Regions from separate parts of the Candidatus Jettenia sp. AMX1 genome, predicted to be linked through region 2. Evidence: riboswitches for the same ligand, from Rfam matches in the RefSeq annotation. Region 2 holds a riboswitch; each other region holds the start of a gene.
The links. A riboswitch is a leader RNA that binds a small molecule or an ion and turns the genes downstream of it on or off. The one in region 2 is predicted to bind cyclic di-GMP.
Positions count from the first base shown of each region.

Region 1 (7,768 bases), on a different contig from region 2:
ATCATTATTTTTATCTGTACTTATCTGTGTCCCATTGAAGAATTTAGATAACATAAATTATGAGACATGCAATAAGCAGGGAAAAGGATTACGGCTATCTTTTGTGCCGTAATCCATTCCCTTTTGAATCAATAAAACTTAATAAACTTTACGGTATGGTATTTGTGCAGGTGTTAACAACTGTCCAGGTATAGGAAGTTCCATTTTTCGTTAGATTACCAATATGCCAGTATCTATTCGTTCCGCAGCTTACGGGCGGACTGTACAACGTTCCAATGGAGGTTGCACCGTTATAGATCTGGGCAGACATTTGCGAGCCAGTCCATGATGGACTAAAGTATGTCGAATAAGGATACTTATCGACAAATACCTTATAAACTCCGTTCGATGCCGAGTTCCCAATGACAATCGTTTCCAGAGGCTCCAAATCCTCAAAAGAATCACGAGGCCATCCAACAAACGGTGAAGTCATGAAATCGCCCGGGTTACCCCAATAGACATACGATCCATTTGGCAATCTCACCCAAAGATCAAATTCCCAACCGTTGCAGCCATCGATACAACCCGTAGTATCCACTATAGGCTGCACGGTCGACCAGTCAATGGTAATGGTAGCATTCCCGGTTGTCCTTGATTTGGGGAGGGCATCTGTGTATGGTCCTGCTACCGAAGCAATAGTAATATTGTTCCTTACCGCTGCATTTACATATCCGGCCTTATCTCCTCTCAGTATTCTGCTCGTGCCTGTTCCAAGCCCTGTCATCTCATAGGAACCACCACTGTTCGTTAAATCAAGCGCCAGCGGTGTAACTCCTGAGAATAATCTGGCATTTGCGGGAGCAAGAGGCGAACTAGGCGCCTTGCCGGTAACCGGGTCAAGTATCCTTCCCACGATAGCTCTCTCAGTAGTACCGAGTAACGCCTGACGCACATCGACCCTTCGGGTTCTAACGGGAAAACCCTTGCCTATCAATTTTCCGTTTGTTACAAGCCGCGCAACTAAGCCATCCCGCGTAAGGGCTGGCAACTGTCCCCACACAAGGGCGGCTGCCCCGGCCACTACCGGTGATGCCATAGAAGTACCTGACATAGGCGCATATCCTGCCGCAGGAGTCGTCGATAATATTTCCCATCCAGGCGCCGCAATATTATATTGGCCTGGGGTCGCAGATGGGCTGAAGTTTGAAAACCATGCCCTGGCATCGTTCTCTTCCGTAGCCATAACCCGAAGGGCAGTATTCACATCACCTCCAGGATATGAAGGGGTGGTAGTGTTAGAATTACCGGCAGCCGCTACAAGCACCTTTCCTGCATTTTTGATAGCAAGCACCTCAGCAGCAACGAGCGCGCTGGCAGGACCTCCAAGGCTCATATTTATCACTTTTGTAGGAGGTGTTGTAACCGCTGTTCTTGCGTATTTCATACCTTCTGCAACATCGAAAAAGGTACCAGATCCGCTGGCTGAAAGAACCTTCACGGCTAATATTTTAGAATTCGGACTTACTCCTTCTCCATACTGACCGTTACCTGCCTTTGCTGCAATAATCCCCGCAACATGAGTACCATGCCCATTATCATCGTAAGGGTCGAAATTATTTGCAACACAGTTTTTCCCTAAATAGACCTTACCGGAAAGATCAGGATGGGTGTAATCCACACCGGTATCAATTACTGCAACTGTTGGCGGTGTAGCAGAGAGCGCCCCAAGCGCAGCTGTCTTTCTTATTACGGTAAGATGCCACTGGTATCCGGTTCCCGCATCGGCAGATACGGATTGAGCATTCATATCGCCAGGGGTAGAATTTTTATTCTGTAACCCTTTATTCTTCTGCCCTCTTATATCAGGAAGAAGCGGCTTGGGCGGAATACTCATAAAACCGTTTCTTTCAACAAACGATACATTGGGAAGTTTAATAAGAGAATGAGCAGCATCCTTTACTGCTTCTTCGGATGAAAACTGCAGCAGAACAGCAGTATTCCCCATTTTCTTTACCAGTTTGCCCCCTGATGCATTAGCTACCTTGAAAATAGCAAGCGTACTCATGCCTTCTTTGATCCCAACGATCAACTGACCTGCAACATAATCTTTCCCGGCAACCAGCCCAGGCTCAAAACCGTATCCGAGTTTTTTATTCTGTGTTTCATCTGCCATTGCACCTATCGAATTGGACAATACCATAGATAGGACAAACATAACGGACAAAAAAACCTTTCCTCTCATACAACCCCTCCTTTTCTCTATTGTTTTCATGATAAACATCATTACAACCACAGAACTCTATTCGCTTATACGTATGTTATTCTTCTCTTACCTCCTTTCTTGCCTCTAACTCATACATAAGCCCTTCTGCCTTGCTACGCACTAATTCATCACTATCATGGAGAACTACTCTTGCTGCTTCAAGGGCAAATTCTTCGCCTTTGGATGTCATTGCCTCTATTGCCATTATCCTTATTTCAGGATCAGGATGGGTTAATCTCGCCCTTAAAATAGGTAATCCATCCTGAGCAGACAAATGAGATAGCTGGCTGAATGCCATATGCCGTATATCAGTATTATCATCTTCCGTTGCATCTTTTAATATCTCCATTGCATCTGAGCCAAATAATTCACCTGAACCAAACAGCTCTCCCAGTAACGAAATAGCTGTTTTGCGAATATCAGTGTTTGTACTTCGGCTATCGTTGAGAAGTAAACCGGCAACGCTTCTATAGCCCCTTTCATGAAGTTGTTTATATGCAATCTCTCTGATTAAGGGGTCTGAATCTCTCGTTGCTGAGTAAAGAATATCCTCTATATACGGATGATTTATTTCTAAGAGTTCTTGAATCTTTACAAGACGCATGTTGAGGTCGAGACCTTGAAGATTATTATAGAAAAACTCACCTTCCGTTTTCTCATCCTCCTGAAAAACGACAGACTCTAAGGATGAAACAGGCCGGCGTCCTATGATCAGCAGGCGGGGTAATATTTCACCATGAGAAGCCGCTTTCATAAAAATAGCGTAATTTACATGGGCCAGAAGTTTTTTTAAGCTCTCATGGAGGGTAAGTCCGGAAAAGCAGATACTCACTGGCTCTTGAAGACGCTCTGAACCATGAATCTCTATTCGTGTCTGGCAAGAGATCTGGTAAAGTATGTCTGAGAGCGGAGCCTTCTCTGCGATTACACTAAGACGCTGCTCTTTCCATGCAACTTTCAATGGTATAACCCCTTGCTGAGCTTGTGCTGAATACGGGTAAAAAAATAAGCTAATGTAAAGTAACAGGAGGAATATCGTAAAAGGTATTTTATGACTCTCTATATGCATCAAATTCTATGTAAAGCTTTTCTCTGGTTTCAGGACTTTTAAATATTTGTAATCGTTAGCAAGGTGAAGTTTGGTAGTCATTCGGAGCGGAGTGAAGAATCTCCCGCCCGTGAAAAAGCGATACTCTTCGTTCCACGGATGATAAAGATGGATGCGATCTTTTTGCAACTATCAGGAAAATAAAAAACCTTACTTCTGAAAACATTTTCTGAAGTAAGGCTATATTTCCTCATGTTAAATTTGTAAGACATTTTCGGTAGCAAGGCCATCTTATTTCTATCGTGCCAGTTATGAACGAGAGTGTCTGTTACGTATACTGACACTGTTCACGAACACTGTCCACTGTTACAAGATCCTTTACTTTGCGTCCCCTGATCACTCAGGGTTTGCCTTTGTCACAATGTTTTCTCTACTTTAAGCAGCTGCTTTATAACATGTACAATATTTTATGTCAATTAAAATTTTTAATTCTGATGTTAAACCTTTACAACGAAAAAGAGAAAAGTTCCTGTCCTGACAAATGATAAGACAATGACTAAAATTTATTGAATCGTAAAATATTGTCTGCTATAATCAGATATTAAATTTCTCGTAATTGTAGTATGACCAATGAGTATTCGGTCATTATTCTCTCAGAATAATGAGATAATAACCCTAATAGTATCTTGAACAAAATGAAGATTCTTGCAGAAGTTAAGGTCATGCCCCTGTGCATGACCTTTTTTATGGGAAAAATTACATTGCAACGAGGAACAAATTTCGTATATAACTATCCATAATGCATAGGAAGAATACAATGTCATCGCCATTTACAGAAGAACAGATAAAGCGTTACTCACGTCACATTATCCTCCCTGAAGTTGGAGGAAAGGGCCAGTTGAAACTTTTAAAGGCGAAGGTATTTCTCGTAGGCGCGGGGGGTCTTGGCTCTCCGGCTGCATTTTATCTTGCTGCTGCAGGAGTCGGAAAGATCGGTATCGCAGATAGTGACTGTGTAGACCATTCAAATTTGCAGCGGCAAATTTTACATGCTACCAAAGATGTCGGCCGTTCAAAAGCTATCTCTGCCAAAGAAACCCTTGAGGCGCTAAATCCCGACATAGAGGTAATCCCTTATACAGATCGTTTGAATTCAGAAAATATCCTTGATATTATCAAAGATTACGATGTAATTCTCGATGGCGCCGATAACTTCCCTACAAGATATCTTGTGAATGATGCCTGCGTTTTTCTTAAAAAACCGCTTTCCCACGGTTCTATCTTCCGGTTTGAGGGGCAGGTTACAACAATCATACCTTTTGATGGGCCTTGCTATCGCTGTTTATATGAAATGCCCCCTCCCCCCGGATTGGTACCCTCCTGTCAGGAGGCTGGGGTATTAGGCGTGCTGCCAGGAGTAATAGGTTCTATTCAGGCTACAGAAGTTGTGAAATTAATTCTTGGCAAAGGGCAGATTTTAAAGGGAAAATTGCTTATGTATGATTCATTAAATATGGAATTTAAAAAGGTCAAGATACACAGGAATCCTAACTGTCCGGTATGCAGCGATAAAGCTACCATCAAAGAGCTTATTGATTATGAAGAATTCTGCCAGACTCATGGTTAAATAAGACCGGCAGGAGAATGTATCTATCATGTATAAGTTTTATTTACAATTCGATAGTAATCCCTCAAACTCACCTGTGGGTATAAACTGTCGGGAGAAATTTCAGAGGAGGAAACCATATGGCTATAAAACGATATATACGAGTAACAGGCTTGCTTGTAGGTATGATCTTATTCTTAAATACTATCATGGGCATCCTTATCTTTAAAAAGCTCCATGCAGACAAAGAGGATACAAAAACAGAAGTAAAAAATATAACACCTAAACAGGCAAAGGAATTGATAGATCATGAAAAGGATATATTTATATTAGATGTGCGAACTGAGGAAGAATATGATAAGGTACACTTAAAAAGCGCTAATCTTATTCCTATTCAGGAACTTGAGCAAAATATCGAAAGAATACCAAAAGATAAGCAAGTAATTGTTCATTGTGCCGCCGGAGTACGTAGTGCAAAGGCATGTAAGCTATTAAAAGATAAAGGATTAAAAGAATTGTACAACATGGAAGGAGGCATTAACAAGTGGCAGGAGGAAGGCTATCCTGTAGAAAAGCATTAATCGATAGTATTAAGTATTATGGTATATCTTCCTCGAAATCATGGAGATGACTATAGGCAGGAAGTGTTGAGATACGAGGGTCATCGACCCTTTTCCCAACAGTGAAATGGTATATTACCTGTTGTTCTGCTGGTGTCTTCAGAAAGGTATGTACATCATCATCAAGAAATGCACCGATACCAGTAGCATCATATCCCATTGCTGTAGCACCTAAATATAAAACCTGTCCCAGAAATCCTGCTTCATAATGGATATAGCGATATCCTCGGTCACCATAAGCTAGTAACGCATACTCAAAGTTACTCATAAAGCTGATGGCAAAAGCCGAGTCACCGGCAATGTCTTGATCTAAACTTAGTTCCTTTGCACTGTGTTGCACATCACCTCTGGACACTAATAGTAGCCGCTTTTGTACTCTATCAAGGTAATACACACCTCTTTCCAAGCCCTCGATACGGTGAATATATAGGTAGGGAACGACTAGTGGTGGCCCCTCTCGGATCAAGAAATCAGCTTTATATGAGGAGCATAAAAGTTGCATAAGAAAATGAAACTCCGGCAAAGACAACGGTGTTTTACCATCAAAATCAAGTGCACTTCTCCTGTGTCTGATAGTCCATTTTAATGAATATTCGACAGCCGGTATTATTGTATTAATTTCCCCACATTGTTTATCTCTTGTATACGGCAAATAATTTACAAATGATTTATCTTGTTGTGGAATACGTATGTGATACGTTCTACCAGTAAGTGCGTGTCCCATACGGATACGTGGATAATCTACTTCTCTGCTCGAAAGCCTGTTTGTATACCTTGAGGCACCTATATCGACCTTTTGAAATTCCTTCCGATTCGCACCAATAACAGGTTGATCACTACTTAGAACCAAAAATAAAAGCAATTGCTCGTCCGTCTTATCAAAACAAAGATATTGGCGCATACTATCATCATTGAACGCTCCAACGGACAGCACAAAAAATCCCAGCGCATGTGCCGCTACCATAATCGATGCCATTGCATGTCCCACATCAAGATAGCAGTACCGTAAAGCTCTGGACTGATATTTCCATGCCTCGCGCCAAAAGATGCTATGTAACCCGATAATAATTGGAGGCGTTTTAGAAATACCGTCAAATCTTTCCCACAAAACAGGGATTATATCCCCGATAACTCTTTGCTCGATCTGATGGTCTTTCACAAAATAATGATATGCACCTGATGGAATATCTTTCACGTTATGAATATAAAGATGTGTCTCTGTAGGATGCAAATCTCCACTGCTTGGGTTTACCCTCAGCGACCATGGCTCTACACCCGGATAAGATTTCCATGCACTGATAGACATTGAATAATACAGGAGTGTGGATAAGGTATTTAACGTAACAGGGTTATTCCTTGGTTTATTATGAGTAAAAGACCAAACATACGATAATGGGCTATGCATCTTTTCAAAGCTATTTCCCAAATCTATTTTTGGGCAACCTACATAGGTACGAAAAGGATTCGGTTGATTTGACCAGTCAAGAACATGCTGATTCTGATAAAGTTTCTCCCAACTATGTTTTGTTGTCTCATGGTATTCACGAATAGATTTCATTCAGGCATTGTATAAGAATTGTGCCGTGTATGCAATACCTGTGTGGAAACATTTTTGAGTATAAACATGAATATTTCTTTTGACTTTTTTCTTACAACTTACAAGATTTATATGGTAAAATCTTTTTTTATAATCCAGGTAATAGCACACAGCTACATAAAAATCTGAAAATAAAGAAGAGATTTTAATGCAGGGAGGAAAGATTTTTACCAGCACCATCCTTACCCATTCCATCGAGACTGCATTTACTCAGAAATTTCATGGTCTTTACCCGACAATGATTGTTGCCCAATCATTACGGCGTTTTGGCGAAGGAGTTAAGGTCTGTTGTGAGATTGTAATGGAAGCATGTGATGGAGGACCTTATCCCGGAATTTGAAGAAGTTGTTGCCGTAGCAGGAACCGGCAGAGGAGCTGATACGGTATGTATAGTAAAATCGGCAACATCAAAGAGGTTCTTAGATCTTAAAGTACTTGAAATACTAGCAAAACCCCGAGGGTAAAAAGAGGCTTCACTATGATTATAGTAAACAAATCCCCTTTCATAGAGGATTTGTTTACGTATTATCATGTATTATAAAAACCAGACCATAGAACAGCGTAGTACAAAAAACAACTATAAATTAACTTCTGCTAATATCTCTGCCATATCAATTACAGGAAGTTTTATGGATTTCTCACCAAGAAGCGTATC
Region 1 is NZ_SZPP01000019.1:11,706-19,473, reverse strand. Features, by position in the region: gene FBQ94_RS07450 (S8 family serine peptidase) at 149-2,221, opposite strand; gene FBQ94_RS07445 (HEAT repeat domain-containing protein) at 2,298-3,203, opposite strand; cyclic di-GMP riboswitch class I at 3,564-3,712, opposite strand; gene moeB (molybdopterin-synthase adenylyltransferase MoeB) at 4,108-4,917, shown strand; gene FBQ94_RS07435 (rhodanese-like domain-containing protein) at 5,037-5,477, shown strand; gene FBQ94_RS07430 (SagB/ThcOx family dehydrogenase) at 5,494-7,074, opposite strand; gene FBQ94_RS07425 (hypothetical protein) at 7,262-7,453, shown strand; gene FBQ94_RS07420 (hypothetical protein) at 7,428-7,577, shown strand; gene FBQ94_RS07415 (multiheme c-type cytochrome) at 7,691-7,768, opposite strand, start outside.
Region 1: it holds a riboswitch for cyclic di-GMP, as region 2 does, so the genes downstream of both, FBQ94_RS07445 (HEAT repeat domain-containing protein) here and FBQ94_RS14930 (response regulator) in region 2, are expected to answer to the same signal.

Region 2 (7,768 bases):
TACAGTTTGAGGCTATGAGTATACCCAGGGTAAAGACAAAACTTTCAGTAAGTTACGTTGATCATAATATGCTTCAAACAGGCTTTGAGAACTTTGATGATCACCTGTTTCTTCAGAGTATTGCCAAAAAGTATGGTATTTATTTTTCAAAACCAGGAAATGGTATTTGCCATCAGGTACATCTAGAGCGGTTTGGTGTACCAGGGGAAACCTTACTGGGGTCTGATAGCCATACACCTACCTGCGGTGGATTAGGTATGTTGGCAATCGGGGTTGGCGGGCTTGATGTGGCTATTGCTATGGCTGGCGGACCATTTTATATTACAATGCCAAAGGTAGTATTGGTAAAACTCACAGGAGCACTACAACCCTGGGTGACAGCAAAAGATGTAATATTGGAATTGTTGAGGAGATTAACAGTTAAGGGTGGTGTAGGTAAAGTATTTGAATATGGGGGTGAAGGCTCAAAGACGCTTACGGTAACAGAACGCGCTACGATTACGAATATGGGTGCAGAATTGGGGGCGCTTACATCTATTTTCCCCAGTGATACACAAACAAAGAGATATCTTAAGATGCAGGGAAGAGAAAATGTATGGAAACCTTTAAAAGCAGATGCTAGTGCGAAGTACGATGAGGTTATAGAGATTGATCTCTCTGTTTTAGAACCGTTAATAGCCAGACCTCACAGTCCTGATAATGTTTGCAAGGTGAGTGAGATTAAAGGTATAAAAGTTCAGCAGGTTTGTATTGGGAGTTGTACAAACTCATCATACCATGATCTTATGGTATCGGCTGCGATGTTAAAGGGTAGAAAGGTACATCCGGATGTAAGTCTTACTATTTCTCCAGGCTCCCGGCAGGTACTGGAAATGATAGCTAAAAATGGTGCTTTGACGGATATGATTGCGGCAGGTGCACGTGTTATTGAGGCAGCTTGTGGTCCTTGCATTGGAATGGGACAAGCTCCTGCTTCCGGAGGTGTTTCGGTAAGATCATTCAACAGAAACTTTGAAGGAAGAAGTGGAACATCAGATGCGCAAGTGTATCTGGTTAGTCCAGAAACAGCTATAGCAACAGCAATCAACGGTGTTATTAGTGATCCCAGAGAATTTGGCGCCCCTATTGCTATTACATATCCAAAATGCTTTATTATCGATGATAGTATGATTATCCCTCCTTCTGAAAAAACAGAAGAGGTAACGATTATCAGAGGGCAAAACATAAAACCTTTGCCAAAAAAAGAGCCTCTACCGGATACATTAAAAGGTGATGTGCTTTTAAAGGTAGGGAATAATATTACTACTGACCATATCATGCCTGCAGGAGCAAAGGTTTTGCCGCTCAGATCAAATATTCCTGCTATTTCTGAGTTTGTATTTGAAAAGGTAGATAAGGAGTTTGTGAAGCGCACTAAGGAGAAGGGAGGTGGATTCCTAATCGGTGGAGCAAATTACGGACAGGGATCAAGCAGAGAACATGCTGCACTGGCACCCATGTATTTGGGGGTAAAGGCTGTTATTGCCAAATCCTTTGCCCGTATTCATCGTGCAAACCTTGTAAATTTTGGCATCTTGCCATTAACCTTTGAGAATGAAAATGACTATGATCTCTTTGATCAGGGAGATGCTCTCGAGCTGCCTGATATAAAGAATGAATTAAAATCTAAAGGCAAGCTTATGGTAAGGAATGTAACAAAAAACAAGGAGATAAAAGTAATGCATACATTCACCCCCCGTGAAATCGACATCCTCTGTGCTGGCGGCTTATTAAACTATCAGGCTTAAAGCAGCAGCACTTAATATAAAATAACCGCAGGCATTAACTATCAGAATTTATTTTTGTGTGAACGAAAAAGCAAAAGGAAGAAAAAAAGGTTGAGAATTAGAGTAACCGGTAACTTCATAATCTCAACCTTTCTTCTGTTATTGAATTCCTAATTTAAATTTAAGAGATTTTAAGGTATTTTTCATAAGCATGGTAATGGTCATAGGACCAACGCCTCCAGGGACAGGGGTAATGGAGCCTGCAATTTCCTTGGCCGCTTCAAAATCAACATCACCTTTTAAAATAGGAACCATTTTTTTTGGATCATCTTTGCTTGGTTTTTCTCCTATCCTGTTAACACCTACATCAATTACGCATGCGCCCGGTTTGATCCACTCTGGTTTTACCAAACCTGGAACACCCGCAGCAACAACTAAGATATCTGCGCGTTTACAATGTTCAGCCATATTTTTTGTGCGGGTATGAACTACGGTTACTGTTGCATCCGCCCCTCTTCCTTTTTGAAATAACATATTAGCAATTGGTTTTCCCACAATGTTTGAACGCCCTACTACAACGGCTTCTGCGCCACTCGTTTCAATGCCGGAACGTACAATCAATTCCTGAATACCGGCTGGCGTACAGGGTGGAAACTTTACCTCTTCACCTCCTATCATAAGACGTCCAACGTTTACCGGATGGAAACCATCGACATCCTTATCGGGATCAATGGCATTTAAAACCTTTTTCTCATCAATATGCTTTGGCAGGGGAAGCTGGACAAGAATACCATGGATTGAATTATCTTTGTTATAGGTATCAATCAGAGCAAGAAGGTTCTTTTCTGAAATATCGACTGGTTGATTATCCTGGATCTCTTTAAAACCTAATCTGTGAGCAGTTTTAATTTTTAAAGTGACGTACGATATGGAAGCGGGATTACTACTTCCCTTTTATTTCTGCTACTTCAGCAGTAATTTCCTTTAAAATTTGCTCTCCAATTTCAGTTCCTTTGATTAGTTTTGCAGTCATAAACCTGAAACTCTCCTTTCAAAAATACGCATTAAACATACCTTTGTTGCATCTTTACTGAAAAAATAATGAAAAAGATACTAGTGAAATTATCCTATTCTGGAAATTCCAAAATAATAGTATAACATCCATAAAAATACAACTTTTTTCTAAACCCAAGGTCTTTCCAAACTCTATTTTAGTAAGAGGCTAAACGGGTTTATGTACATAGTACTACATAACCTCAACCGAATATAGTATTCTCTGTATAGAGGGTGAGTAAAATCTATAATTGAAAATAGATTGGAAAATAAAGATTTTACTATACAATACAAAACTATTTGATATACATAATAACCAGTATTTAACTGAAATATTTACGCATGAGATACCCGTTGACCTTTTTCGTTTAAATTTGGAACGAGACCGGTATGGTAAATTTGATCAGTTTAGGGAATGTGAGTATCTCCCTAAAATACGGGTATATGATTTAGAACCCTTTATAGCTCGTCTTGTGATATCTGTTTCTTCCATTGGGATATCAACATGGTCATCGTGCGAGGGTCATTGTGGTGAGCCTGCATACCTGGTTTTTGACAGAAAGTATCATCGAATATGGTTTCAGGCAATAGGTAATAAATTTATTAAAAATAAGAAATATAAAAAAGCAGGTATGCTCCCATCTTACAGATAAGCAGAGAAGTATGAATCAGAAAGAACTCCTTAATATTTTTGAGAGCTATTTTGAGGGATCAATTAAGTCTTTGTAAATAGGAGTAGTTTACTACAGAGAACGCTATAGTTGTTATTAAGAAGTTCGGCTGATTTTATAAACTGCTAAAACTCTTTAGCAATACAATCGTTTTTCATTCCGGCATTTTAAAATCAATACCGGAAGACCGCCTTCTGATATAGCCTATGTCTTTAAATATATTCTTGAGTTCCTCATCCGATAGCTTTTTTTGTACATGATCAAAAAAATTCTGCATATTCCCGTAACCTAAATTCTCATAAACGCTCGCCTGCAAAGCCATCTCCAGACGGTCCATTTGTTTGACAAATTTACTCTCTAGAGAACTCTGGTTCCGGAATTCATTCCATAAATTCAAATACATTTTTCCTGTAGAAAGTTTTGAAAGAATTTGAGCAATCGCCTCGTATTCATCTTTTTCCTTCTTATGAGGATGTATTTGATCGTGAGGTGTCAAATCTCCTACATGCGCTTCACCCAAATCATGTATGAGAGCAATTTTGATAATTTTGGTTATATCCAATTCAGGAAAAAACTCATGAGCGACAATAAAAGAAAGCATGGTTACTCCATAGATATGATCAGCCACACTCTCACATTTCTCCTCCGGAATGTTTTTCAATAGCCAACCTTGCCTATAGAGTTGTTTTAAGTGATTAAACTCAAAGTATATCTTTATAACCTCATTGACCTTTTTTTCCTTTATATAGTCGATTGGAGGATTATTTTTAAATTTCATATGAACTCCTTAATAATAAAAATTACAGAGATGTAAAGCATCATACTGTTTTGAGTTTCCGGAAAGGGTCATGGGATGAAAAAGCCTTAACTATAAGATTTTTCCCAAGTGTTGGAAAAAGATTAGATAACCAGGTGGACTTAAAATTGAATATCAACGTGATATCGTAAGCCATTACGTTCGATGCTATCTTGGTTACGGTAAATCCGGCATCTTCCAGAGCTGTTTTGAGAGAATCAAAAGTAAAAGGCCGCACATGTAAAATATTCAGAGGAGAAGCGTGTTTTGGCGCTTTTCCAAAGAGAAATCGAATGCGATCAATCAATCTGCCCATATTTGGGGTTGTAAGAATAAGAGTTCCTCCTGGTTTTAAAACCCTTTTAACTTCAAGCAGAAATTTTTGAGTATCAATAATATGTTCGATGATTTCTCCTGCAAATATCATATCAAATCGATTAGTATCATACGGTAAGCCTTCGGTAACATCAGCAACAGAAACCTCTATACCCTTCTTTTGAGCCTCGATAAGAGCCTTGCTGGAAGAATCTACTCCCCAAACCTTGATTCCCAGGTCCATGATCTGCCTTTCAATTATCCCATTTCCACAACCAATACTCAATAATTCCATATTGCCTTTGTTCTGAAGTACCGATAGTTCACTTTTAATCATTTGGAGGACTTTTGCAATCCGTCTTTGATGGCTTTTTTTTAAAATATACGATATTCCCCCGACGTCCTCAAAGGCAATTCTATTGAGATAAGAAGTAATATCCTCCCTGATCAGATTCCTGCGGCGATCAAAAGCATAGGCAGACTTTCCCTTACCCTTTTGTTTGGCAAAACGCTTCATCTCTATGCCAATAGTACTAACTTCTCTCACCGAAGTTAACTCTTTCCATTCATTGCTTACACCGCCGATAGCAATCGAAATTAAGGGAAATTTGTGCAGAACTCCTTCCCGTTCCTGGGTTACAACAAATCCTGCTATTCGATGAGACTCATCATAAAGCTTTGGAATCAGGGTATCGAACTTTTCAATAACAGATTCACAAATAGAAGCGGCTCTATCCGGCGAAGTTACAATGACGAAGTTATCCTCACTTATATATCCTGCGAGGTCTTTATGATGGTCTGTACATGACAAAAGAATTCTTGCTGTAGAGCGTATGACGGCGTCTCCATGGATAAGTCCATAAGTATCATCGTATGATTTAAAATGATTAATATCACAATACAATACTGAAAACTTATGCTGTTGTACTATTCTGCGGCTAATTTCCCTTTCCACTGCGATATTGCCGGGTAGTCGGGCCAGAGGACTAACTTCTCTGGTACATTGATAATACTCATAAACCTTATGCAGACATGTGAGTAACTCATCGGTTGTAAATGGTTTTGTAATGTAATAGTCCAAACCCTCATGCAGACCTTTCAACTTATCTTCAATAGTCTGATCCTCTGTAAGCATGATAATGGGTAGTGATTGCCACAAAAGATCATTCATTAAATAGTAACAGATATCAATACTGGAGATATTAGGAAGATCACTATCCAAAATGAGAAGATCTATAGTTTCTGATTCTAAGGTATAAAAGACTTCCTCGCCTTTTTCCACTATGATAACATGATGTCCCTCATACTCCAGCGTAATCTTTAAAACCTGCTGAACTGATTCCTCGTCCTCAGCCGCAAGAATGCGAAGATGGGGCGGTTGTTTAACAAGGCGATTTTTTACAGTTTCTAAAGTCATTTTATTTTCTTAAGGAAATATACGGTAGCAACAGGAATGACGCAAATGGAGATGTAACTACTGGTAGGTTATAAATATGAAAATATTATGATCGCAGTATCCCGTTTATGTAAAAATATGATTGTACTAAAACAATCATATAATGAGATGATCTTTTCCGGCAACCCTGCAACCATATCCTGTAAGAGGACTTAGGCCAGTAGCTTTGCGCCACATCCTTTCGAATGTTTTGCCATTTTCGGGCTTTTATCAAAAGCCTTTATTTCAAAAGAACCGATTTGATATCAACAGTACTTACTATGATCTTTATAAACGTTTTAAATAAAAGTATTTAGCAAGAAAAATGCCAATGAATCAAGATTGCTTTTTATTGGAATTATTCAATCTGTATTTAGTGTAGGGCAAATACTCATATGCATATATATAACCTGCAAATGGCGTTGTGCTTACATACTTATGTATATGTGATAATTTTATCAGTTTTTTAATGTATGAAAGGTTCATTGTTGTGAGGATAACTATTTTGCGTTTTAACAGGTGATTACGTACATACTTGTACACAATTGTACAAAAATTAATAAAGGGGATATTTAATCTGCTATCTTATTTGTGTATATCAGAGTCCATCTGTGGTTAATATTTTATGAATTTCATGTACATTCATGCACATTCCTGGTATATATACCATCTACCAGCAAGCTACGAGATGGATAAGAGCCGGAGTCTTTGAGGCCGTTGTTCATGATCTTCGAGAGATTCTGAGACTGGCTGAAGGAAGGAAAAAGGAGCCTTCCAGAGCGATTATCGATAGCCAGACTATTCAGTCTACACCTGAGAGTGAGGAAAGAGCCGGAAAGGAAGCAAGATCCCTATGGCTGTTGATATCCTCGGGCATCTTCTGGCTCTGTATGTAACTCCTGCCAATGAGCAGGAACGAGCCAAGGTGAAGAGGTTGTGCCAAGAGATTCAGGAAGTAACGGGAGAATCCGCCTTGATAACCTTTGTGAATCAAGACTACACAGGTGATCAGGCAAAAGGGCGTGGAATAGAGCTTCAAGTGATGAAGCTCCCTCATACAAAAAAAGGATTTGTACTTCTCCCCAAAAGATGGGTCATTGAGAGACCCTTTGCATGGAAGAGCAGGTTCAGAAGACTCGTAAGGGATTATGAGCGACTGCCTGAAGTGTTGACGGGTCTTCATTTCCTTGCTTTCGCCATACTCATGCTAAGAAGATTTGCTGAGGTGATATTTCAAAGTGCATAACACGCTCTGGAAAAATAAAATAGAGACACAAAATCTTGCTTCTCTACCAGAAGCATGTATGCAGTAAATTGTATTGTTGCTTTTCTTTACTTAATTTTTACAAGAACCGGAGTACTTCTATTTGAGATAGATCCGTCCCCCAATTGACCATTTCTATTTGATCCCCATGCCCATATGGTACCATCTGACTTCAGGGCAATACTGTGCTGTTCCCCACTGGCAATAGCAGTAACATTGCTCAATGTGCTTGCCTGGATGGGGGTAGCTCTGCTCATGGTAGTACCATCTCCCAATTGGCCATTCTCGTTATTCCCCCACGTCCAGACCGTACCATCTGATTTAAGGATAAGACTGTGGTCTCCTCCACCGTCAATTGTCATGATGTTTTTAAGATCGCCCATAGGAACCGGGGTACTTCTGTTATCGGTTGACCTATCCCCCAGCTGACCGTGTTGATTAAATCCCCATATCCAAATAGTACCGTTA
Region 2 is NZ_SZPP01000056.1:17,715-25,482, reverse strand. Features, by position in the region: gene FBQ94_RS14950 (aconitate hydratase) at 1-1,787, shown strand, start outside; partial or broken gene folD (bifunctional methylenetetrahydrofolate dehydrogenase/methenyltetrahydrofolate cyclohydrolase FolD) at 1,926-2,799, opposite strand; gene FBQ94_RS14940 (hypothetical protein) at 3,071-3,472, shown strand; gene FBQ94_RS14935 (HD domain-containing protein) at 3,645-4,268, opposite strand; gene FBQ94_RS14930 (response regulator) at 4,309-6,018, opposite strand; cyclic di-GMP riboswitch class I at 6,175-6,262, opposite strand; partial or broken gene FBQ94_RS14925 (transposase) at 6,705-7,282, shown strand; gene FBQ94_RS14920 (RCC1 domain-containing protein) at 7,369-7,768, opposite strand, start outside.

Region 3 (7,768 bases), on a different contig from region 2:
ATGATCACAGATACAGTTGCTGAAGACGTAATTAAAGTAAGTTTTCCTTATTTGCTCTATCATGCTATTGGCAAAGTAAACTTAAAAGTCGACCCTTTCCCAGGTCCATCGCTTTCTACCCATAACTGTCCTTTGTGTGCTTCAATAATGTTTTTACATATCGCAAGACCTACACCTGCCCCATCGATTCTTGGACGTTCCTGGAAAAATCGCTCAAATAACCTGGAAAATTGCTCTTTTGGCAATCCGATGCCTACTCCAGTGTCCCTGATAGCAAATTCTACATAAGGATTTTTTTTTTCTATAGAAATATGAATTTCTCCACATTCCGTATATTTTATAGAGTTATCGATAAGATTGGTGATTACTCGCTGGATTTCATCCTTATCTCCAATTACGGGAGGTACGGTATCGGGGATATGGCCTATTATGGCCAATCCTTTCTTCTCTGCCAGGAGCCTCATACAGGTAATAGTTTGAGTAGCTAGCTCATTCAGATGAAGAATTTCTTTTTTAAATACTAAACGACCCGATTCTAAAACAGAAAGATCAAGAATGCTTCCGATAGTCTTTTGTAATCTTTGCAGGCTGTCGTTAATAATTTTACTGAATTTTTCTTCTTTTGAGCGGTCTATATGTTCTTTTTTTACTTCTTTAGACCAGAGATCAATTGCCATCTGTACCTGGGCAACGGGAGACTTGAGTTCGTGAGATACATCGCGTATCATTTTATCCTTCATCTGATCAAGGGTAAGTAACTCCTTATATGCCTTCTCCAGATTGCTGCTCTGTTTTTCAAGTTCCTGGTTAGTAAGGATTAAGTCTTTTGTCCTTTCTTCTACGGTTCTCTCCAGGTTGGAGGTATATTCCTTAAGTATCTGTGTTTTTTCTTCCAGGAAACAAGCCATTTTATTAAAAGAATTCGATAATTCTCCAATTTCATCATGGGAGATAATTTTCACCCGTTTACTATAATCACCTTCAGAAATACTTTTTGTTATCTCGGTAAGGTAAAGAATAGGATCTGATATTTTCTTTCCAAAAAAGAAGGCAAAGGAGATAACAACGATGGTTATCAGAACCATGATGGGAGCAACAACCATGTGCAATCTCTTGACCGGACCGTAACCTTCCTTTACATCAATCTCTGCAATAATGCCCCAGTTGAGTTCAGGAATCCATTGCCAAAAGCCTAATACCTGTATACCCCGGTAGTCTGTATAACCCTCTCCATCGTATCCATGCCCTCCCTTCAGACATTCCTCAACACTTCGGGTAAACTTTCCTGTTGTCGGATTAATAACCTTAAGCTCAAGGGTTGTTCTTTGATGGACTATTCCAAAATCCTTGAGATCCCGTAAAAATTTCGATTCAGAGATCATATATCCATGTTTATTAATCAGGTATGTTTCTCCCGTTTCTCCTAACCGGACACTTCTCATAAGTCTACTAATTTCCATTACATCTACCCGTAAGCATACGACACCGATAATCTTATTTTCATAAATCACCGGCGTAGTGATATAGAGGGTAGGTAAACCGAATTCTAATCTTCCGTATTCATTTTCTAAGGGAATTACCGAGGGTGCAATGGGTGATACAAAGGTGATGCCATTTACGGCATTTTTGAAGAATTCATATCCCGCCACATTCGTGATTACCTTTCCCGTTGAGGTAGTGATTTTTAAATCTCCGTGGCGGTCACAGATGAAGATTTCTTTATAACCATAAGCCTCTCTAAGGGTATTTAAATGATGAAGCAGCCTATAAAAATTTTCACTCCCCTCGGATTTATAGATTACACCAGGTACATTCGGGTTTTCTGCTATAATCCTGGCATCAGCCTTCCTTTCCTCGATCCATCGTACAATGAGTTCCGACTGCTTATGTCCGACCCCCTCAAGATTTTGTATTAGGGAATCCTGCAAGGCCTTTTTTTCTGTGGGATAAATAAATACCCGCATAATAAAAATAGGAAATACAGAAAGCAGAATAGAAGAAATAATAATCTTTGTTCGTATCGATTTACAGGAAAGTATATGGAGTTTATTGAAAGCCTCAGGAAAGATATTCTCGTAGTTTCGGTATCTTTGCAAGAGCTGTTTTATGAGCACTATAGTATTCATGACAAGTTCTTTTATGAGCTTATAGAGAAGTACTCGGTGTTCGCCCTTATTGAATACTTGGGAAATTCAATATGCCTTGGTTCAGCCAAGGACGATTGAACCAGCAAAATTGTTGCTGAAAGGTGGCATCATTTGATGTACAGGAATTTTTAATTCAGGGTAACTCTTTAGGGTTGCTATCCTATCCCCCGTGCACGTTTAAGCGAGAGGAGGCAAGGCTAAAGCCTTGCCCTACATCATAAAACTCTTGCCCTACATCATAAAACTATAGAGGCCTCATGTGTTTTCATGCCCTTAAGCCCCTGTTTTTACTTGAGTTTATTCTTAACAAAAGAAGGAATATCTTTCATGTATTGATCGATCATTTCGCAGGTAATCATTGCAGCACCTCGCCGGATCGCGAAGCCTTCAATTGCTTTTTTTGCCCTGCCTCTGATAAATATAGGCGCCTTCTCCAGACGTTGCTTTGCTTCCTCTGTCCATGAATCCTTCAAATATGCCTGAAATTTAGTAATGATGCCCTCATTCCTGATAGTACGTTCATCAAGAAATGCCTTAATAGTATCAATAACCTCTTTTTTGTGTGCACTTTTTAACTTTTCTTTGGCCTTATCCCATGCATCCATCCTTAGTTCATCAAATCCGATATTCTTAATACGTTTTGATGCGAGCTGCATAGATTCATCCCGTATTTCGGAAAGGAATTTAGAAGTAATCTCTTTATAACCATGCTGGCGCGCCTTTTTCTGCATAAGCTTATAAATACCTGGCCGTACAAAATCCGGCGCATTTGCAACACGTTTTCGCGCCTCCTCAGCCCAGGGGATTTCACCATCCTGATGTACCTGGCCTCCATCTTCTGTGTTAGTGCCAGCTTTACTTTCACTTTTTGTCGGGAATGCAGTTCTTTTCTTTGCTATCATCTCTTCCCGTGAGGCCCTCATTACTTCCAAGGTTATTTCATGATGGTTGCTCTTTGCTGCATAACCTTCAACATTTTTAATGACCATACCCCGTCCGAAAGAGGGGATTTGTTTCAGGATATTTTTTGCCTCGGAACTCCAGCTCATGGTGAAGTTTTCTTCAACCCCAAAGGTTTCGGCTGGTGCTAATTGGATAACTGTATTGCCATATTTCCCCGGGATATAATTGCACCATCCATCTTCATCCATCTGGTTCCCTGAGGTTGCAAGCGCCCTTGCCCTGCATCCTTTGCAGATGTACTTAAACTCACAGACACCGCATCTGCCATTCAGATCAGTATTTCGCAAAGTTTGAAAATCGGGGGTATTTTTCCAAATCTCCACAAAACTTTTCTCTCTTACATTTCCGGAAACATTAGGCATATAAGGACACGGTGTAACATCGCCTTCCGGTGTGATCCTGCAGTAGTGGGTAGCAGCCGGACAACCGCCAGCATACGTCCTGATGAGTGGAGAGGTGGTATCATGTTCATACACAATCCTTCGGTAGTGTGGTGCGCATTTTGCTCCCACCATCATTTTCCCCTGATAGTTCTTTTGTATAGTATAAAGCTGGTGCAATGCCTGATCGTACTGCTGCGGTGTAATATCGGTCAACTCCTGACCTTTACCGGTACAGACCAGAAAGAATAGGTTAAATACCCTGGCACCAAGATTATATGAGAATTCGATAATATTGGCAATCTCATGAAAATTCTCTTTCGTGACGGTTGTTTGTATTTGGAATTCGATGCCTTGCCTGCGGCATGCCTCAATTCCGTTGAGGGTATCATCCCATGCACGTGAAATCCCCCTGAATTTGTCATGTCTTTCAGGCATTATAGAATCAAGGCTAATACCAATACCGGTTACACCACTTTGTTTCAATCTCTTTGCCACATCATCATCAATTAAATTCCCATTCGTGCCCAGCACTATCATCATCCCTTTCTGAGAGGCATAGGAGGCAAGATCATAAATATCCTTCCTTAATAGTGGTTCTCCACCCGTAAGGATTAGCAGCAAGTTAGGATTAAGCTCTGCCATTTGATCTATAAGCTTAAACCCTTCCTGAGTGCTAAGCTCATTGGCGGATTGCCTGGTTAATGCATTGGTATCGAGGTAACAATGGCTGCAACGCAAGTTGCATCGATAGGTCGTGTTCCAGGAGATTGCATAGGGTTTGTAATTCATTTTAAAAGCCTTTTATTATAGATAATACTAAAGATAATGTGAAAAATGAATCTTTCATGATAATTTTACTATGAGCTGTCTGTGAGCACAATAGTTTTCTCTCTCTGCTTATGATAAGCAGATCTGAGATCGGGCAATGCTCTATGCAAATAATATAAAATTGAGAAAGAAAAAACAATGGATATATCTCTGAATACTCTGTATCAAGGAACATTTGTGTACTACAAGATACATTTTTGTCATGTAAAATTTTTTGAACCTATTTCATACAATACGTATGTTAAGATGAAAAATATGATAAATATTGAGCACTATTAACGATTTGTAGTTGCTATATCGTTTATTGGTATGTAAAATGCTAAACGTAACGTTTGTATCTATAAAGTTAATTTTTGAAACCTGATAAAGGCAAACCATTCGAAAGGATGGGACGCAAAGCCACTGGCCTAAATCTTCATTAAGAATATGGTAGCAGGGTTGCCGGGCGAATACAGCACTCCATAGGCCGCTGTGTTTGTTACGGCCAAATTTTATAAAGGGGTGCTGGCATGTTATTATCTCACGTCTCGAAATTCTTTGTAACAATCCCTATTTTTGCTTTCCATACAAAGAACTGGTTTTGTGCAGAATGGTTATACAAACAGTTTATTCCCTCTGTTGTTGGCTTTTGGAGTATTGTCCGTAACATTATCAGGCGTAAACGTGCTAAAAAGACGCTTCGTGCAAGCGAAAGTAAATATCGGCTCCTCTTTGAGAGTCTTCCTCAGAGAATATTTTCTAAGGATAAAAATTTCGTATACATGTCTTGTAACGAGAATTTAGCCAGAGATCTCCATATCAGGCCAGACGAGATTACCGGAAAGACCGATTATGATTTTTTCCCCAAAGAACTTGCCGAGAAATATAGAACTGAGGATAAGCGGGTTATAGAATCAGGGCAGACAGATGACAGAGAAGAGAAATATATCGTAGATGGACAGGAATTGATTGTCAGGATGGTGAGAACCCCGATAAAAGATGAAAAGGGTAATGTTCTTGGCATCTTAGGCGCATTTCTGGACATCACGGAAAAGATAACCTTGCAAAGAGAAGCTGAACGGTCCAGACATCTGGCATCATTAGGTGAACTGGCTGCGGGTGTAGCCCACGAGATCAATAACCCCATAACCGGTGTTATTAACTGTGCCCAGATACTATTTAATAAAAGTAGCGAAGGAAGTAAGGAAAGGGATATTGCCGGCCGGATTATCAAAGAGGCTAACCGTATAGCGAACATAACCAGCAGTCTTCTTTCTTTTGCAAGATTTGGCGATTCAAAGGAGAAGAAGAGCATCGTTAGCATCCGCGAGATAGTGGCGAATACGTTTGTCCTGATAAAGGCGCAATTGCGAAAAGAGGGTATTACGATAAAGTTAGACGTTTCTCCAAAATTGCCCCAAATTATTGCGCACCCTCAGCAGATACAGCAAGTCTTTCTGAATGCTATCAGTAATGCGCGATATGCCTTAAACCAGAAATATCCAGAGGTGCATGAGAATAAAATCCTTGAGATTATCGGGGAAGAAACAACGATAGACAACCGTCCGGCGGTAAGGATTACCTTCTATGATCATGGCACGGGTATACCTGCCAGGATACGAGATAGAGTAGTAGAACCGTTTTATACCACAAAGCCCCGGAGTAAAGGAACGGGCTTAGGATTAAGCATCAGTTACAGTATTATCAGGGACCATGAGGGTAGGCTTGCCATTGATAGTGTTGAAGGTGTATTTACCAAGGTTATTATAGTTCTGCCAGCATTCAAACCGACATAGCAGATTTTCTTCATTTCTTCGTTAAAATCATATCCACGATACTATTGCATAGTTGTTTCAAATAAACTAAAATATATTCGTTTTAAATTTCTAATCAGGAATAGGTTAAGGCTTATGAGGGACTTTGGGACCGTTTGGGTGTATTGATGAACAGATTTTCATGTCCCCCCCAAAGCAGTGCTGGCGAAATATCATAGTACGGAAATTTTTCATAGGTAAGCTATAAAGTGATCGAAATAAAACCAATAAAAGGAAAAGTCAATGCAGTAGTTAAGGCTCCAGGCTCAAAGAGTTATACAAATCGCGCCCTTGTTACGGCTGCACTGGCTGACGGACAATCTATAATTTCTCATGCCCTTTTTAGTGATGATACTAAATACATGGCATCTAGTTTAAATACCCTGGGAATACCCGTTAAAGAAGAGCAAAATGTTAATAGGTTTGTGGTATACGGTAAGAGCGGAACTATTCCAGTAAAGCAGGCAAATTTGTTTATTGGAAATGCAGGTACAGCGATGAGATTTTTAACTGCTATGCTAACCCTGGGAAAAGGGGTCTATGAGATAGACGGTGTTTCGCGCATGAGGGAAAGGCCTATACAGGATTTACTTGATGGTTTAAGACAGCTTGGGGCAGATGTCAGCTCGAAATACCATAATGGTTGTCCGCCGGTACTCGTCGGAGGAAAGGGATTATCCGGTGGATCGGCTGTTGTAAAGGGAGATTTAAGCAGCCAATACTTTAGCGCCTTATTAATGACAGCTCCTTATGCTCAGAAGGATATCGTTATAGAAGTGAAAGGCAGCCTGGTCTCGAAGCGTTATGTAGATATGACTCTTGCATTAATGCGTCAGTTTGGGGTAAACGTTAGCAACGATAACTACAGAACATTCTTCGTCAAATCCGGGCAACGTTATCGCGCTATGCATTATGAGGTGGAGGCAGATGCATCAGCCGCTTCTTACTTTTTTGCTGCTGCGGCAATTACCGGTGGAAAGGTTAGAGTTGAAGGAATCGGAAGTGATTCCCTGCAGGGAGATATTCACTTTGTAGACGTCCTTAAGGAAATGGGTTGTAAGGTTACGATGCATGTTGATTGGATTGAGGTGCAGGGAGATACGCTGCATGGGGTGGACGTCGATATGGGGGATATGCCGGATGTGGTGCAGACTTTGGCATCTGTAGCGGTATTCGCCCGCGGTAAAACGCGGGTACGGAATGTGAAAAATATGCGTATAAAGGAAACTGACCGTATTTCTGCTGTCGTGAATGAATTGCGCCGGATGGGGATTTCAGCAGTAGAATATGAGGATGGTTTTGAGATTGAACCATCTCTGCCTCAACCGGCAGAAATAGAAACCTACGATGACCATCGTATGGCTATGAGTTTTGCGTTGATTGGGCTGCGCGCACAGGGAATATCTATAAAACATCCGGAGTGCGTATCCAAGACATTTCCTGATTACTTCCGGAGATTAGAGGAGTTACGGCCATAGTTTGCTGCGTTATGACTACAGTAAATACTGATGAAAAATACATGATGCTTGCGCTGGAATTGGCAGAAAAGGGAAGGGGAAAAGTAGAGCCTAATCCCATGGTAGGCGCCGTACTTGTAAAAAATGACGAGATTATCGGAACAGGGTATCACCAGATCTTTGGGGGGGCGCATGCA
Region 3 is NZ_SZPP01000079.1:1,784-9,551, reverse strand. Features, by position in the region: gene FBQ94_RS16970 (sensor histidine kinase) at 60-2,126, opposite strand; gene FBQ94_RS16965 (radical SAM/SPASM domain-containing protein) at 2,435-4,282, opposite strand; cyclic di-GMP riboswitch class I at 4,680-4,767, shown strand; gene FBQ94_RS16960 (two-component system sensor histidine kinase NtrB) at 4,831-6,096, shown strand; gene aroA (3-phosphoshikimate 1-carboxyvinyltransferase) at 6,324-7,592, shown strand; gene ribD (bifunctional diaminohydroxyphosphoribosylaminopyrimidine deaminase/5-amino-6-(5-phosphoribosylamino)uracil reductase RibD) at 7,604-7,768, shown strand, end outside.
Region 3: it holds a riboswitch for cyclic di-GMP, as region 2 does, so the genes downstream of both, FBQ94_RS16960 (two-component system sensor histidine kinase NtrB) here and FBQ94_RS14930 (response regulator) in region 2, are expected to answer to the same signal.